2 linked regions of the Candidatus Finniella inopinata genome follow. The protein of the gene in region 2 interacts with the protein of the main gene of each other region in a pairwise test. Links are inferred from orthologs where the notes say so. Each region holds a gene or a part of one and is shown on either strand. Other genes may lie near its edges. The genes, in order: EQU50_RS04000 and def.

Evidence for each region.
Region 1: the proteins of def (region 2) and EQU50_RS04000 interact in binary tests that used the Escherichia coli proteins (3 or more experiments, as listed by UniProt). The link is inferred for Candidatus Finniella inopinata from one-to-one orthologs.

What each region holds. Positions count from the first base shown.
Region 1 is NZ_SCFB01000005.1:73,491-82,037, forward strand. The notes cover bases 5,548-8,547. They hold EQU50_RS04000 (aspartate-semialdehyde dehydrogenase), read right to left. Parts: upstream 7,570-8,547; coding sequence 6,526-7,569; downstream 5,548-6,525. Other genes in these bases: EQU50_RS03995 (carbohydrate-binding module family 20 domain-containing protein), read left to right, coding at 5,548-6,377; serS (serine--tRNA ligase), read right to left, coding at 7,566-8,547. Also shown: EQU50_RS03965 (hypothetical protein), read left to right, coding at 1-256; EQU50_RS03970 (hypothetical protein), read left to right, coding at 253-465; EQU50_RS03975 (C1 family peptidase), read left to right, coding at 647-1,714; istA (IS21 family transposase), read left to right, coding at 1,957-3,486; IS21-like element helper ATPase IstB, read left to right, coding at 3,508-4,329; EQU50_RS03990 (carbohydrate-binding module family 20 domain-containing protein), read left to right, coding at 4,498-4,875; more of EQU50_RS03995, read left to right, coding at 5,058-5,547.
Region 2 is NZ_SCFB01000002.1:46,625-55,088, reverse strand. The notes cover bases 3,395-6,311. They hold def (peptide deformylase), read left to right. Parts: upstream 3,395-4,558; coding sequence 4,559-5,065; downstream 5,066-6,311. Other genes in these bases: EQU50_RS01070 (MFS transporter), read right to left, coding at 5,982-6,311; EQU50_RS01075 (helix-turn-helix transcriptional regulator), read left to right, coding at 5,198-6,025; ftsZ (cell division protein FtsZ), read left to right, coding at 3,395-4,552. In the rest of the region: EQU50_RS01100 (FAD-dependent oxidoreductase), read left to right, coding at 1-48; EQU50_RS01095 (ATP-binding protein), read left to right, coding at 71-1,396; EQU50_RS01090 (tetratricopeptide repeat protein), read right to left, coding at 1,377-2,699; more of ftsZ, read left to right, coding at 3,119-3,394; more of EQU50_RS01070, read right to left, coding at 6,312-7,271; EQU50_RS01065 (nucleoside triphosphate pyrophosphohydrolase), read left to right, coding at 7,437-7,838. UniProt on the Escherichia coli protein: Removes the formyl group from the N-terminal Met of newly synthesized proteins. Requires at least a dipeptide for an efficient rate of reaction. N-terminal L-methionine is a prerequisite for activity but the enzyme has broad specificity at other positions.

The sequences.
Region 1 (8,547 bases), on a different replicon or contig from region 2:
ACGGCAAGAGGAACTGGAAGAAAAATTTCAGCAAGTTAGCGATATAAAACTGATTTTAAATGATTTGTTTTACCTGATTACCTTAAACCCTGATCTTTTTGTTGTCTTGGGTGTGGGGGCAAATTCTTCTGGCATGGGTCCAGACGGTCCATCTTTCTTATTGCCACCTACGTTTGATCAACTGATCAAAAAGTGTAAAAAAAGCAGTCTGGTCGCAGTCAATATTGACGATTTTAAAAAAAGCCTTTCAGCATGATGGAATTTTTAAAAGTGACGATAATACAAAGTCAAAACGGGAAGAAAAAGTTAGATGAAGATGTTCCTGTGTTTACTCTGCCTCTTGGTTCATACCAAGAATTGGGGGGCTTTTACCAAAGATTGATCACACAAATTTGGTCCTTTCAGCAAGAGATTAGGGAAAAGAAGGCCTTGAAAGAAAAGAAATCAATTTTTAGTTGTTTTTGAACGCAGACAGTTTTCTAACGCTGCACTGCGCGAGACCGGGCATGTCCTTGTAAATTTGTCGATTAAATAGCGAAGCCCCATATATTTGATATCACTTAGTAAAAATACATGATATTAACCAATAATTAATTTTTATATGTAATATTTAATATGCATGTTATTAATTAATGGAGTTATTATTATGGTTTTTTATAAAACAGGACTGGCGCTGGCGCTATTGTTAGCTTCTACGTCCGTTTCTTTTGCAAGTGTGGAGAAAGAAGCAGATGCATCCCAACAGGCTGCGGCCCCTTTCCACAGATATAATTTAGTTCGGGATGAAGAAAGGCCTCAAACCCTAGCGAAGCTTGCAAACCTTTCAACTTTGAAAAAAACGCAAACGTTTCTTGAATCTCTCAGGGCATCAACTCCGCCAGCTTCTTACGACATGCGCAGTGTCTTGATCAACCCTGCGTCTAAACCACCTGTTACTCAGAATGACATCGATACCTCAATTTACCCTGTCTACGATCAAGGTGGCCTTGGATCTTGTACAGCCCAAGTTGCAGCAGGAGTTTTGCAATACAGACAACTCTTAGACCAGTCATTAAACAGCACAGCACGCCCTTCTTATCCTGTGCCTTCTAAGCTGTTTATCTATTACAATACAAGAAGCGCTGCTGGTGATAGTGTAAATCAGGACACAGGTGCCTCTGTGAGTGATGTTGCGTTGGCCGTAACCAATTTGGGTGCACCGCCTGAGACCCTTTGGCCCTATAGCGACAGTGCGACTGCTAAAATAAACTTTACAATGAAACCAACCGATGCTTGTTACAGTAAGGCATTGGAGAATGTGGCTCGCGGCACCAGCGCTGTTAGCATTCCTCGTGGTTCCAATGTGGTGAAGACCTTTCAAGAATTATTGTCTAATAATTGCCCAATTTTGATTGGTGTAGCGATCTATTCCTCTTTTGAATCGGCTGAAGCAACAAAAACTGGCAAAGTCCCTATACCCAACACTTCTAAAGAAACACTTTTCGGAGGGCACTGCTTAATGGTGGTTGGTTACAATGACAAGTACGCACCTGGCACATTCACTGTCCGAAACTCTTGGGGGAGTTCTTACACGGTTGGAGATGAACGCAGACCTATTGGTAATAACGGATATTATTATATACCTTATGACTATATCGCAAACCCCAATTTAGCCTTTGACTTCTGGACGATTACTGCGTATTCCGGCGAAAATCGAATAGTGATTCCGGTCTAAACCGAACGGCAATTCCGGCTCAATTCGAATGGTGATTCTGGTCTAATCCGAACGGCAATTCCGGCTCAAATCGAACAGTGATTCTGGTTTAAATCGAATAACGATTCCAAGACGAAGCGATGGCCTTTGACCTCCTGTATCAAGGAGACCTTTGGTTATAAAACGCGTTTTATGAACGCTGTATCCTTTTTTTGTTCAACAAAACATGAAAGGAACAGCCCATGTCACGGAGTCACATATCAATGAGAAAGATCAGAGAAATCTTACGTTTACGGTACAGCTGTGGATGTAGTTACCAGGAGATAGCCAAGAGCATTGGCATTAGCGCGAGTACGGCGGTTGAAGGCGTCAAGAGGGCAAAAGCAGTTAACTTAAGCTGGCCTGTGCCCGACAATCTAGGCGACGAAGAGTTGGAGATCAAGCTGTATCCGCCTGCTCAAAAAATCAATAAAGAACAACGGGGAGAGATTGATTGCATTTATATTCATAAAGAACTCAAGTGCAAGCATGTTACGTTACAATTATTATGGAGTGAGTATAAAGAAAAGTACCCCCAAGGGATTAGCTACAGCCAGTTCTGCGACGTTTACCGAGGATGGCGTAATTCAACACTTGATGTCTGGATGCACCAGACCCACAAAGCAGGAGAGAGACTTTTTGTGGATTATGCCGGTCAAACGATGTCCGTTGTAACGGATACGTCGACAGGGGAAGTCGGTGAAGCACAGATTTTTGTAGCTGCGCTTGGTGCGTCCAGTTTTACCTACGTGGAGGCCACATGGACCCAAACGCTTGCAGACTGGATCAAGTCTCACGTGAATGCGTTTGAATATTATGGTGGCTGTCCAGAGATTGTTGTGCCAGACAATTTAAAGAGTGGGGTCCATAAGGCGCATCTTTACGAACCTGATATCAACCCAACCTATCAAGATATGGCCTCTTATTACGGCGTCGCAATTATTCCAACAAGGTCAAGAAGTCCGAAGGATAAAGCTAAAGTTGAGAATGCAGTCCAACAAGTCGAGAGACAAATTCTGGCCAAGCTTCGTAACCGTACCTTTTTTAGCTTGAGCGAGTTAAACCAAGCTATTCAGCCACTTTTGGATGTCTTAAACCGACGTCCTTTCCAAAAACTGCCAGGATCCCGTTTAAGCCACTTTCAAGACCTTGAGAAACAGGCATTAAAATCCCTTCCAACAACTCGGTATGAGTACGCCGAGTGGAAAAAAGTTAAAGCCGGCTTCAACTACCATATTGAGTTAGACAAGCATTTTTACAGTGTTCCCTATGCCTTGGCAAAGGAATCTCTCTATGTTCGCTATGGACCGACGATTGTTGAAATTTTTTGTCAGAATAAATGTGTCGCGACCCATGTCAGAAGTTATGGTGCCAACGGATATACGACAAATACTCTGCACATGCCAAAAGCTCATCAAGCACAGGTGGAATGGACACCCGAACGAATTGTTTCTTGGGCCAAGAAAACGGGGGAAGCAACGGCAAAATTGATAGAAGTCATCATGGCTTCACGCGCCCATCCTCAACAGGGGTTTCGCACGTGTCTTGGGATTTTAAGGCTCGGCAAGAGTTACGGTGAAGACCGTTTAGAGCTGGCTTGTAAAAGGGCTTTAGAGATAGGAGGCCACAGTTACAAAAATGTTGAATCTATTTTGAAGAACAAGATGGATCAACAGTCTTTATCCTCGTCCTCAGAAGTCAATAGCCTCTCTGATTCTCACGAATATATTCGTGGCCAAAAATACTTTAAATAATCTAAAAAAGGAGACCCTTTCATGTTACTGAATCCAATTGTTTACAACCTTCAAAAACTTCGTCTTCATTCTATGGCAAAAGCCTTTAAAGAACAGCTGGAGCAACCAACCATAACGCAGCTGAGCTTTGAAGAACGTCTTGGCTTGTTGGTTGATACAGAAGTCATCGCCCGGGAAAACAGGCAATTACAGGCACGCTTGCGCAGTGCCAAACTACAGCAGACGGCCTGCCTTGAAGATATTGACCATTCATGTCAGCGTAACCTAGACAAATCTTTGTTGGCCACACTTTCTCAATGCCAATGGGTTGCTTCTCATCATAATATTTTGATTGTTGGGCCGTGTGGCACGGGGAAAACATTCTTGGCTTGTGCTCTGGCCCACAAGGCTTGCCTTCAAGGTTATAAAGTTCATTACTGCCGCCTCAGTCGCTTGCTTAGCGAATTGCAGCTTGGAAAGGGGGATGGGAGTTATGGAAAAAGAATGAGTGAACTTGCTAAAACGGAGGTTTTAATTTTAGATGATTTTGGATTGTCTATTCTGACAGATGAGCAACGCCGTGACTTATTGGAGGTTTTGGATGACCGACATGATAAACGCTCTACGATTGTCACCAGTCAGATTCCTGTCAAACTCTGGCACGAAACCATAGGAAATGAGACGTTAGCGGATGCTATCCTCGATAGGTTGGTTCATAATTCTTATAGGCTTGAAATTAAAGGGGAATCTATGAGAAAAGTGAGGAGTAAAGAAAAGGATCAGGAAAACACCAAACAAAAAAACATCGAGGGTCCTTTGCATGACACAACGGAAATCACAAACAATGAAGGGGTGAAAAAATGAGATAAAATCGGAGAGTTCGCTTCTCTTTGATTCGTATTCGAATTAAACCAGAATCCGCGTTCGGATAAAACCGGATTCACCGTTCGAATTAAACCGGAACGGCCATTCGGATAAAACCAGAATTGCCGTTCGAATTAAACCGGAACGGCCATTCGGATAAAACCAGAATTGCCGTTCGAATTCGCCGGAATACGCACGATTACAAAAGTTGGGTCCGTTGCAAAAGGGACCATTAAATTTTCCGTGAGTGCCACTACAATTTTTGGTCAGAATGTTTACGTTTCTGGAAATATCCCTCAATTGGGATCTTGGAACTTATCCCAAGCATTGTTACTTTCCCCCGATGCTTATCCAACCTGGAAGGGGACCATCACTGCACCGTTAGGCACGACAGTAAGTTACAAATATGTGAGAATGTATGGTCCCGTTACCAAATTAGCGCAGCCTGAAGGGCTTAAAGCTGCAAGGGTTCAATGGCTTGACGGACCGAATTTGTCTGTTACCCCTTCCGCCAGTGAAAATCCAGTTTCTTATAACTGGAAGTGATGCAAATTATGACTTGAAAAGGGGGGCTTGTTGAACGGCTCCCCTTCGCCAAAATCAAATTATTGAATTAAGAATAATTCTTTTTTTATGTGATTTAAAATTTCCAATATTAGTAAACGATTAAGGTTACATATCTATAATAAAAATGTGAAGTTAATTTTTTATTTATAGGGGTTATTATAATGATTCTTTCGAAAACAAGTATGACGCTGGCGTTATTGCTGGTTTCTACTTCCATTTCTTTTGCAAGTGTGGAGCATGAAACAGCTGCTTCGCATAAAACATCCATTCATGGTCATAAGTATAATTTGGTTCGTGATAAAGATCGCCCTCACATACTGGCGGCTCTGTCAAATCACCCTGCTGCTGAAAAAGGGAAGACAGTCATGGCGGCTTTTAAAAGTGCGCCTGCAACACTTCCAACCTCTTGGGATATTCGAACCGCTATTCCAAATGCTGCCACATGTTTTACCCCCTATGACCAAGGGCAACTTGGGTCTTGTACGGCCAATGCAGCCGCCGGGGCTTTGCATTACAAAAATCTTTTGGCACAGGCACAGGCATCAATAAAGGGTACCACCACTCCCTCTTATCCCACCCCTTCGCGTATGTTTATTTATTACAACGAGAGAAGTGCGGATGGTGGTGGAGTAACCCAGGACGTAGGCGCTTCCATAGCTGACAGCATCTTGGCTATATCAAATTATGGGGCACCTTCTGAATCGGGAAAGACGCCTCCTTTCGGGTCTGCTTGGCCCTACAGCGACATTACAAGTGGTAAAAATCCACCCTTTACCGTTAAACCGTCCGATTTGTGTTACAGCGCAGCACTTGCCGACATGGATCTTGATACAGGTGTTGCCAGCATTGCCCAAGATGACAATGTTGTGACCAACTTTAAAAAAGCATTAATTGCAAATAATCCTGTTCTTATTGGTATCGACGTCTATGATTCTTTTGAATCTGACGCGGTTGCTGCAACAGGTATTGTACCTATGCCTGACACCAGCATAGAGGACATCTTGGGCGGTCACGGGCTAATGGTTGTTGGATACAATACGAATCCGAAAGCACCCAACACCTTTACAGTCAGAAACTCGTGGGGAACAGGCTGGGGGGACAAAGGTTATTGTTATATACCCTATGACTATTTCACGCTTGAAAATGGGTTAGCCTCTGATTTTTGGTCTGTTGGTAAGGTTGGCGCTAAAAAGGCAACGCCTGTTAAGTTTTCAGTTAAAACGACGACTAGTTATGGCCAGAATGTTTATGTATCGGGTAACACTCCAGAATTGGGTTGTTGGGATACCGCTCAAGCAATGCTTTTATCTTCACAAAACTACCCAACCTGGACTGGCAGCGTTACTGTGCCATCAGGCCAGACAATACAGTACAAGTATATCAAAAAGAATGGTAATAAAGTCCAATGGCTTGGCGGGGAAAACTTGTCCCATAATCACTCAGCGACGAATGAGAACTTAGCTTCCTTTACCTGGATGTAATGTGCAGGGTTACAAATAATCTTTAACATACCCTTCTTGGTAATTTTTCGGGAATTTGATGGCAGAGGTTTTTTACAAAGACTAGGCGAGAAAGCCGCGAATAGTGATTCTATTTAAGGCTTTTGAGCCGCCGTTTATGTAAAAAAGATCAAACAGAAAAACCCGGTAAAGAATCGAGAAGCGGTATCAGCCGTTCAGCAATCTGGACGGCATTTAAGGCTGCGCCCTTTCGGATATTATCGGCGACAATCCAAAGGGATAAGCCATGCTCAACCGTTTTATCCTGGCGGATACGGCTGATGTAAACGTCGTCATCGCCGGCGCATTCGATGGGTGTGGTGAATTGATAGTCTTCAGGATTGTCGACGACACGAACGCCTGGAAATTGGCTCAATTTTTGACGGGCCTTGGCAACAGACACAGGCCCTTCAAATTCAATGGTCGCCGCCACAGCATGCCCCACAAAAACGGGAACCCGCACACAAGTTGCTGTCACCTGAATAGGAGCATCCATAATTTTTTGCGTCTCAACGGCCATTTTCCATTCTTCTTTTGTGTAGCCATCGTCCCTGAACACATCAATCTGGGGAATGACATTAAAAGCAATGGGTCTGGTGAAACAATTATTTTCAAGGGCATCGTTTACCAACACGCCCCTGGTCTGGTGAAACAATTCATCCATGGCTTCTTTTCCGGCCCCTGAAACGGACTGATACGTGGAGACAACGACCCGCTTGATGGGTGACAAATCATGCAGGGGTTTTAAAGCCATAACCAACTGAATGGTTGAACAGTTGGGGTTTGCCACAATGCGGCGTTTGGTAAAATCTTTCAAAGCATCCGCGTTAATCTCTGGTACAACCAAAGGAACATCGGCATCCATGCGAAAGTGCGATGTGTTGTCAATCACCACGCACCCTGCTGCTGCAGCCTTTGGGGCATATTCCGCCGATACTTTGCCGCCCGGTGAAAACAACGCCAAGTGGTAACCAGAAAAATCAAAATGAGTTAACGACTTAACGACCAAGATATGCTTTTCCCCATAGGAAATCTGTTGCCCTTTTGACTTTTCAGAGGCAACCGCTGTGATGTTTTCGGCTGGAAATCCATGCTCTTCTAATATACTCAGCATAGCCCGACCCACATTTCCTGTGGCCCCAACAACGGCAATTTTCACGTTTTGTTTTTTCATGATTTTCTTGCTATAACCTTCAGCCCATTCATATAAGGCTGCAACGCATCAGGAACAGCAATACTGCCATCAGATTGTTGATAGTTTTCCATAACCGCAACCAAGGCACGCCCAACAGCAACACCTGATCCATTGAGGGTGTGGACAAACTGGGTTTTGCCATCCCCATCAACGGGGCGATAGCGCGTGTTCATGCGGCGCGCCTGAAAGGTGTTGCACCGTGAACAGCTGGAGATTTCCCGGTATGTATTTTGGCTTGGCAACCAAACTTCTAAGTCATAAGTTTTTTCCGATTGAAAACCAATGTCGCCGGTGCATAAGCTGAGGACCTTATAGGCCAATCCCAATCGTTGCAACACAGTTTCAGCGGCACCTGTCATGCGTTCATGTTCGGCCACAGCCTGTTCGGGGGTTGTGATGCTGACAAGCTCAACTTTGCTAAACTGGTGTTGGCGAATCATGCCGCGTGTGTCACGCCCTGCCGCCCCAGCCTCTGCTCGAAAGCACGGGGTATAGGCTGTATACCGCAAAGGTAAATCCGCCTCGGCCAAAATCTCACCCGACACCAGGTTGGTCAACGCCACCTCGGCCGTTGGTATTAACCAATGACCGGTGTTGGTTTGAAACTGGTCATCTCGAAATTTGGGCAATTGACCGGTTCCAAACATCACCGATTCATTCACCATCAGCGGCACGTAAGCTTCTTTGTAACCAAATTCACGCGTGTGAATATCCAACATAAATTGTGCCAGGGCGCGTTCCAGGCGAACCAAATCGCCGTATAACACCACAAAACGCGAACCTGAAAGCTTAATGGCCCTTTCGAAATCCATTAAGCCCAAGGCAACGCCCAAGTCATCGTGGGCTTTGGGCGTAAAATCAAAGCTTGGTAAATTCCCCCACCGGCGAATTTCCAAATTGTCCGCCTCGTCCGCACCATCAGGGCAATCGTCAGCTGGCAAATTTGGTATTTCGGAC
Region 2 (8,464 bases):
TTTGAAATTATGATTCAGAGTGCCAAAGACTTTTATCGTATTCGTTAGTTTTTAAAGCAGGTTATGTCATATGCCAAAATTAAAGCGCTATTTTCGCCCTTGGCGTCCCTTTAAACGGTTTTTGCCCAAAAGCCTGTTTGGCCGTACGCTTATCATTTTGGTAACCCCCTTAATTTGTATGCAGGTCGTTTTAGGATATATTTTCTTTGATCGTCACACAGAAACCATTTTGCGATTATTGTCCGACACAATTGCTGGTGATATCGCTTTGGTTGTCCATTGGGTTGAACGAGATGATGATTTTAAGCGTATTCATGCGCTGGCCCAGCAAAACTTAAGCCTTCATCTGGTTTTGGAACCCAACGGGAAAATGCCAAAAACAGGCTTGCACCGAAACAGTTGGTTGTATCAGTTTTTAGGCGAAGCATTAGATCAAAAACTACAATCCCCCTATTATGTGCGCATGGATAATAATTTTATCTATATATCGGTTTTAAATTCAAAAGGGCTTTTAAAGGTTACCTTGTCCCGAAAACGCTTGTTTAGTCGGACAACACCGTTGGTGTTTATTTGGACGACGGGCTCGGCGATTTTGTTGTTTTTGGTGGCCTCTTTGTTTATGCGCAACCAAATTCGCCCCATTCGACGGCTGGCTCAGGCCGCGGAGAGTTTTGGTAAAGGTGATGAGATTGTCTCCTTTAAGCCAGAGGGGGCAACGGAAGTTCGACAAGCCGGTTTTGCCTTTCAAATGATGCGAGATCGATTGCGGCGTCAGTTGGCTGACCGTTTGGAAATGTTGGCCGGTGTTTCCCATGATTTGCGAACCCCCTTAACCCGCATGAAACTTCAGTTAGCCTTAATGCCTGAAAATCTTGACCAGCAAGCCTTAAGCCAAGATGTGCAAATTATGAAGCAAATGGTTGAGGGATTTTTAACGTATGCCCGCGGGGCCGGTGAGGAGGAAATAAAGCAAGTTGATCTTGTTGGCTTGATAAATGAACTGACACAACAATTTAAAGATGAAAGTTTTCAAGTAGCTTTGGAAATCCCAGCCGATTTAGTCGTGTCGCTAAAGTCTGGACTGTTTACCCGGTGTTTAACGAATTTATTGGAAAACGCTAAAAAGTATTCGCACACTCTTCACCTGCAAGTCCAAACGTCCCAACATTACTGGCAGTTGATTATGGATGATGACGGGCCAGGCATTTCCCCACAAGAGCGGGAAAACGTCTTTCGGCCTTTTTATCGCCTTGATTCGGCGCGCAACTTGGACCAAGGGGGTGTGGGGCTTGGTCTGAGCATTGCGCGTGATGCGATTCGCAGTCATGGGGGACAGATTTACCTTAGATCATCGCCCCTTGGTGGTACACGCGTGGTTATTCAACTTCCTTTATAGAGATTGATGGCGAGGAAGATGACGACACTGTCATTGGATTTTCTAACACATACTGTAAGGCTGCTCTATCTTTTGCGGCTTGTGCTTGCTGCTCCATACCAAGTTTTCCATAAGCTTCAGCGGCCTGGTTCCAAAGGCCCCAAGATGGGTTTTTTTGGTTGGCTGCAACAGTTGCAAGTTGTTCGAAACCTGAGGCTGCTTTGATGAGGAATTCTCTAGCTTTATCCTTCTGGTTCGCTTTTTCAAGAGCCTGGGCTGCTATTTCCAAATTAGGGGGGCTTTGTAGGACGTGTTGATTAGCTATAAATACTTCTGCAATTTTTTGATAATCTACTGGTGCTTGATCACCCATTCCAAGCTCTTCGTAAGTTCTGACAATCATGAACAGCGAATGAATAGGAATATTCTGAGTTGTTGAAGGGGTTAAACTAATAATCTTCCTATACATTCTCTTTGCGTCGCTATTTTTTCCAGCACTTGTATAAGCTTTAGCTGCTGCCCGAAAATCTATCAAATTAGGCCTGGTTTGACCTGTTGTATATAGAAAGGGTGTGGTGATTTCTTCAGCATAACTCAGATAACACGACACAGAGAAACCATTGTTTATTGATTTGTTTTTCTCATTCGCAGTCAGTTTCGAAGCCATTTCAAACGCCTCCGCTGCTTGTTGCCAGTAATATTCATTGTCGATTGTTTTTTTTGCGTATTCTAGATATTGGTTGCCTGCCAGGTGATATGCATCACTTGCCATTTCTGCTCGTTCTGATCCTTCATAATGGCGTGCGGCGAACAAAAGGTCCCCTGGGATTTTTGCACTAAGGGCTCTGCTCTTATAACTCCAGATAGCAATATTCGTGGCTATTGTAGACCACTCTTGACGCTCTGCATGTCTTTGCAAAATTTTGTAAACCAACTTGATGGCTTCATCATATTGTTTTGTAAGGTAGAGCGCCCATCCTACAGTTAACAACACTGGGGTGGTGCTTTGGTCAGGGGGGGTGCCTAGTTTTGCCAGAGTTTGTTGAAAACTCTCAAGATGAAATACGTCAACAAAACGATTGATTCCGTCTTTTTGTTCTACAATTAAATCAAAATCACAAAGGAACTGCGCAGGGCTATCTTTCAAAAAGTTATGCAGATCCTCCCAAAGAATTGGTTCCTTTTTTTCGAGTTTTGACACTAGAAAACCGCTGCTTCTTTTGCTTGCAAGAGACATCATATCTGGTTTGATGTCTGATGAAGCGGCATATGTAAGGCCCTGCAAGATCAACGTTAAGGACAATATTTTTACTATGGAATGCATGTATACTTTTTCCTCTGAAATGCTTGTTTTGGTTATGAATTTAGACTCGTACTGATATGTGTTAAAAACAGCTGCGTATAAAAGTATGAGACAATATCGATCTAAGTTCCATATGCAAAAAAGGCTTTTAAGGATAAAGCCGGAAGCTCTGATCCTGCCTTTTTTAATTATATTGGCATATGATCTATTGTTGTTGAAACGTGTTAGTTATTTTAGCTTTATTTTCTTAAATTTTTTTATCAAATAAAAAAAAGGTCTTTTGATATAAATTAAGGTGGATTTTTTCTTAAAGAAGCAATAAAGATAAAGGGTGTGATCAAGCTAAATATCATTGGTCAATTAAAATTTTTTATAATAAAATTTTACCCAACGACTTTAGGTTCCCCCAACGCTTTTTTGTAAAAGGATTATTGCTAGCTATGAACGGACATAAATCAAATACTCATGAACTTGACCTTAGACCACGCATTTCAGTTATAGGTGTTGGTGGAGCGGGGGGGAACGCTGTTAATAATATGATCCGGGCTAAGCTGGAGGGGGTGGAGTTTGTCGTCGCAAACACAGATGCGCAATCCATGGACCAGTCGTTGGTTATGCCTGAAAAACGTATTCAATTGGGACTGCATATTACCCAAGGTTTGGGCGCAGGATCTAAGCCAGATGTAGGACGTGCGTCCGCTGAAGAATCTTTAGACGAGGTTCTGGGGCATTTGCGGGGTAGCAACATGGTCTTTATCACGGCTGGCATGGGGGGTGGCACCGGAACAGGGGCAGCGCCCGTGATTGCCCGTGCTGTCAGAGAAAGTGGGATCTTGACTGTGGGTGTGGTCACAAAGCCTTTCAATTTTGAAGGGACACACCGTACCAGAATGGCTGAAAAAGGCATTGAAGAATTACAACAATACGTCGATACCCTGATCATTATTCCCAACCAAAATTTATTCCGGGTTGCCAACGAACACACAACGTTTGCTCAAGCCTTTGAAATGGCTGATAACGTTTTATGCTCTGGCGTTAGAAACGTGACCGATTTGATGATGCGACCTGGTCTTATCAATCTGGACTTCGCTGATATCAGAGCGGTTATGGCTGAAATGGGCAAGGCGATGATGGGTACTGGTGAGGCCGAGGGTGATCGCCGTGCGGTCGAGGCTGCTGACATATCGATTGATAATCCATTGCTTGATGATGTCTCGATGAAGGGCGCCAAGGGTGTTTTGATCAACATCACCGGTGGCTATGACATGACGTTGTACGAAGTTGATGAGGCTGCGAACCGGGTGCGCGAGAACGCCGACCCTGAAGCGAACATTATTTTTGGTTCCACCTTTGATGAAAAATTAAATGGGCGTATTCGTGTTTCTGTGGTTGCCACAGGCATTGGATCAAGTTTGGCTCAGCAAGCAGCGTGGAGAAATGCCGCCGCTGAGCAGATGTCTTCGTCTGCCTATATGGCAAAAGGACCAACGGTTAATGCTGCGCCTGCAGAGTCCTTGCAAAATGCAAGGCATGCTGTTTCGGCCGAACTAGATTTAGCAGCTTCACAAGAGGCACCTGCTCCAGCGGCTCCGTTAGGAACCAACCAGCAAGGCTACTATTCATCTCCAGCACCGTCTACAGCTCCTTTGGATATTCCCTCATACCAACAACAATCCCCTGGGTATGCTGAGCCATCGCCTAAGGTTGAGAGGAAACGATCTCCCTCTTTGTTTGAAAGGTTCACAGGGGTTGGACGTCAGCGTTCTCAAGAGGCTTCTATGGCTGAACAGACTTCAAAGGCACAACCTTCCGAAGATGACAGGGATCATGACGTTTTGGATATTCCAGCCTTTTTACGTCGGGGGAATCAGTAAGCACTCATGGCTCGTTTGACTGTTCTTACCGTCCCTGATGCTCGTTTGCGAGTGAAAGCTGTACCCATCTTGGGTGTGGATGACAACATTCGGCAGCTTATGGATGATATGCTAGAGACCATGTATGCTGAGGATGGGGCGGGGCTTGCTGCAACGCAGGTCGGAATTAATAAACGCGTGGTCGTGTTGGATTTGGAAGACCATGCGCCAGGCCTTGGTCCCTTAAAAATCGCCAACCCGGAAATAGTTTGGCGATCGGAAGACGTCCAAAAAAACTGGGAGGCTTGTTTGTCAGTACCAGGCCAAAGTGCACAGGTAGAGCGGCATACGGCCATTCGTTTGAAGTATCTGGATGAAAATAATACGACTCAGGAAAAAGACTTTGTCGATTGGGTCTCAGTTTGTTTACAACACGAAATTGATCATTTGCAAGGTGTTTTATATGTTGATCACCTATCGGCGTTAAGGCGAAATTTGTTAATTGAGAAGGCCAAGAAATTCAAGGCTTCTTAGTTATTTTATTGGCGAACCGTGCGTAAGTATTTTGAATTAATTTCAACTTTTATGGATTGCCAGGATTGTTTGCATAGGGATAATGTGTGAATTGGCCTCGTGCAAAATATGACGTTAGTTTGGTAAAAATTCATGAACAATTACAGAAGTGTTAAAGAATATAACCAGTCAATTCAAAAAAAACTTTCGGAAATTGCAAAACCCCTTGAAGACAATCTTTCTATTCGGTTTTTGACATACAGGCGTTTTTATAACGATGGGAATCTTCTTTATTTGTTTAATCACGAACAGTGGATGGATTATGTTCTTGGTTCATCAAATTGGGTCAGTTCAAGTTTTAAAAAGAAAATAAAACTGACAACGGAACAAGCCTTAATCGACAATGTATGGAGTGAAAAAGTTGATCATGAAGACCCTATTTTAGGTTCCCTTTATGCCCATGACATTTGGCATGGTATTTCCGTCTATATCAAACACAATAGTTATATTGAAAGCTTTGCATTTGCGGGGACGCGTGCCACCCCCCAGGTTCTTGATATTTACAGCAATCATCATTACGTTCTTGATCACTTCAGAAAGTACTTCTACGTCCAGGCCAAACCTTTGATTGATGGCTATGATCGTAAGTTACTGATTCCCTTTTCTTTAGAAGAAATGATGGCCCCTTCAGACCTTAATAAAAAAATTGAAAAGTTTATGCAAGAAACTTCCTTGAATCAGATTCCTTTATTTCTGGGGGGGGAAAGATATTGTGCTTTCCAAAAGGGAAATGGATTGTCTGGTGGGGTGTGTCTATGGCGAACGGCCAAGCAGATCGCCAGACGCTTAGGCATTTCTTTTAAAACTGTCGAAACCCATCTGGAACACGCTAAACAAAAAACGGATTGTCAGTCAAAAAGCGATATGATTAAAGTCGTCATGCAAAACAACGATTTTCGGTATCTTGTTGGAAAGACATAACCGCATCGTCATACCGCCGCAAGAAAGTTACGGATAAAAATCCAATGACGGTTGTGATGAAAATATAGACGCCAGGTGCCACCAAGCTTCCCCACGACTTTGCTAAATATATACAAATAAGGGGAGTCGTTCCGCCTAAGATGGCTTGCCCCAGTGTAATTCCAAAGGCAACCCCTGTGTAACGATATTTTGGTGGGAAAAGGCGTGTGAACAGACCGGAAATAGGGGCCACAAAGGCAACACCCAAAGTCGAAAATAAAACTTGAAAAATAAGCGTTCCGTAAAACGTTGTGGCTTTGTCCAGCATGAAGAACAAGGGGAAAACTAGAAACAAGATGCAAAGACTCGTTTTCTGCATGAAATTTTGCAGGTCAAAGCGGTCAGAAATATACCCCATAACGGGCGACAACAGAACCCAATATAAAAAGATCAGCGTATTGACCATTAAACTTTCATGCAATGTCAAACCAATTTTATTGATGTACACATCGTTCAAATACAGGGTTGATACGTACAGCAATGAATGGCCACATCCGCCAACACCAAGGGCGCACAAAATATTCCATGGGTCCTGCTTCAAAACAGTCCTAAGGGGGCTATGACATTGCGTCTTCGATTGTTCTATCTGTTTAAAGACGGGAGTTTCCTGCATACGGCGTCTTATAAAGTATGCGCCTAACGTGGCAAGGGCACCTATCAGAAAGGGAAGACGCCATCCCCATGCGGGCATAAACCATGCGATACAAAAACTACCCAACGCTGTACCGAAAACGGCCCCCAAAATACCAAAGGCACAAACAAAACTTGCCGAGAACCCAACCCGGTTTGCAGGCACATGTTCCCCAATGTAAACGCCCACGCCCCCAAATTCACCGCCAACGCAAAGGCCCTGGGCAAGGCGGCAGGCAAAAATAATGACGGAGGCGGCTATGCCAATTTCTGCGTAAGTTGGCAGCAGACCCATGATTGTCGTTGGAATGATGGTTAGCCCAACAGACAATAAGAAAGCTTTTTTACGGCCATAACGATCACCATAAGATCCAAATAAAATGCCGCCTAAAGGGCGCATAAAATAGCCGGCTGCAAACGTGCCAAAACTTGCAAGCATGGCTACATCTTTATTACCTGTTGGGAAGTAATGAATGCTCATGACAGTAGCAAGACATCCATACAAAGCAACGTCATAGCGTTCAATTAAGTGTCCAAGAAGACTGCTTGCGATAGACTTTCGGTCGACGGTAACCATATAAATCCGACTGTGATGGTGAATAAAGTGGGAGTAGAAAAGATTTACTTTCCTCCGTCTAGTTGATTTTTTGAATATTTTCTTAGAAAATTTCCGTTGGTTGGTAAAAATTTTTACTTGAAAGGGGTATAATCCAACATAAAACCTTATCCATTGGGGATATCTATGACTAAAAAACATCGTTTTAAGGTTGATAAACTCACCCGCGACAAGATGCCAGATATTATGCGAAGTCTGAATATTGACGGGCTTGTGCGTATTATGGATGCGGATGAATATCTGATGCGCCTGCAAGACAAATTGCTGGAGGAGGCCAAGGAGGTCATTGCGGCCAAAACCCCTGATGAATACGTTGAGGAATTAGCTGATGTGTTAGAAGTCATGCACGCCCTGGCGAATCGACTGGGTCTATCATATGAACAAATTGAAGAAAAACGCCAGGAAAAGAAACGGGAAAAAGGCGGATTCGAAGGTCGCGTCTATGTTGCGTATGGTGACGTCGCTGCTGATAATGAAAACATCCGTTACTATCGGGATAGGTCTGAGGATTATCCCGAGATTGTGTAATGTTTACTGACGGTACCATGAAATTCTAAAGTGCCATTTTCGTTTTTCATGGTGTATTGGTCCTGATATATCAGAAAGGCCACCCATGCTCATACAACGATCGACACTTATGAACCGCATTAAAGAAGCCTTTCGTGTGAATAGGATTGTTTGTTTGTAGGGCCACGTCAGTGCGGAAAAACGACCCTTGCCAGAGAATTATGGGCATTGTCGGGCAAACGACCTCAAGACCCAGGGTGTTTTGACCTTGAGAAACCCTTGGATATTGAACTGCTTGATGCCCCCGAACTATCACTTCGACCTCTTTCAGGTCTTATTATCATTGATGAGATTCAAAGACGGCCCAACCTCTTTCCTTTTTTACGTTATTTGCATGATGAAGCCTTAGATCAACAAATCCTGATTCTTGGAAGTGCATCTCGTGAACTTATTCATCAAGCGTCTGAATCACTTGCCGGGCGGATTTCATTTATAGAAAACACCCCTTTTTCATTAGATGAAACTCCCGACCAAACTCAGTTGTGGGTAAAGGGGGGATTCCCAAAAAGTTATATTCTCGATGATGTCGCAAGTTACCAATGGCGCGGAGACTATATTCGAACTTATGTCGAACATGATCTGGGAAC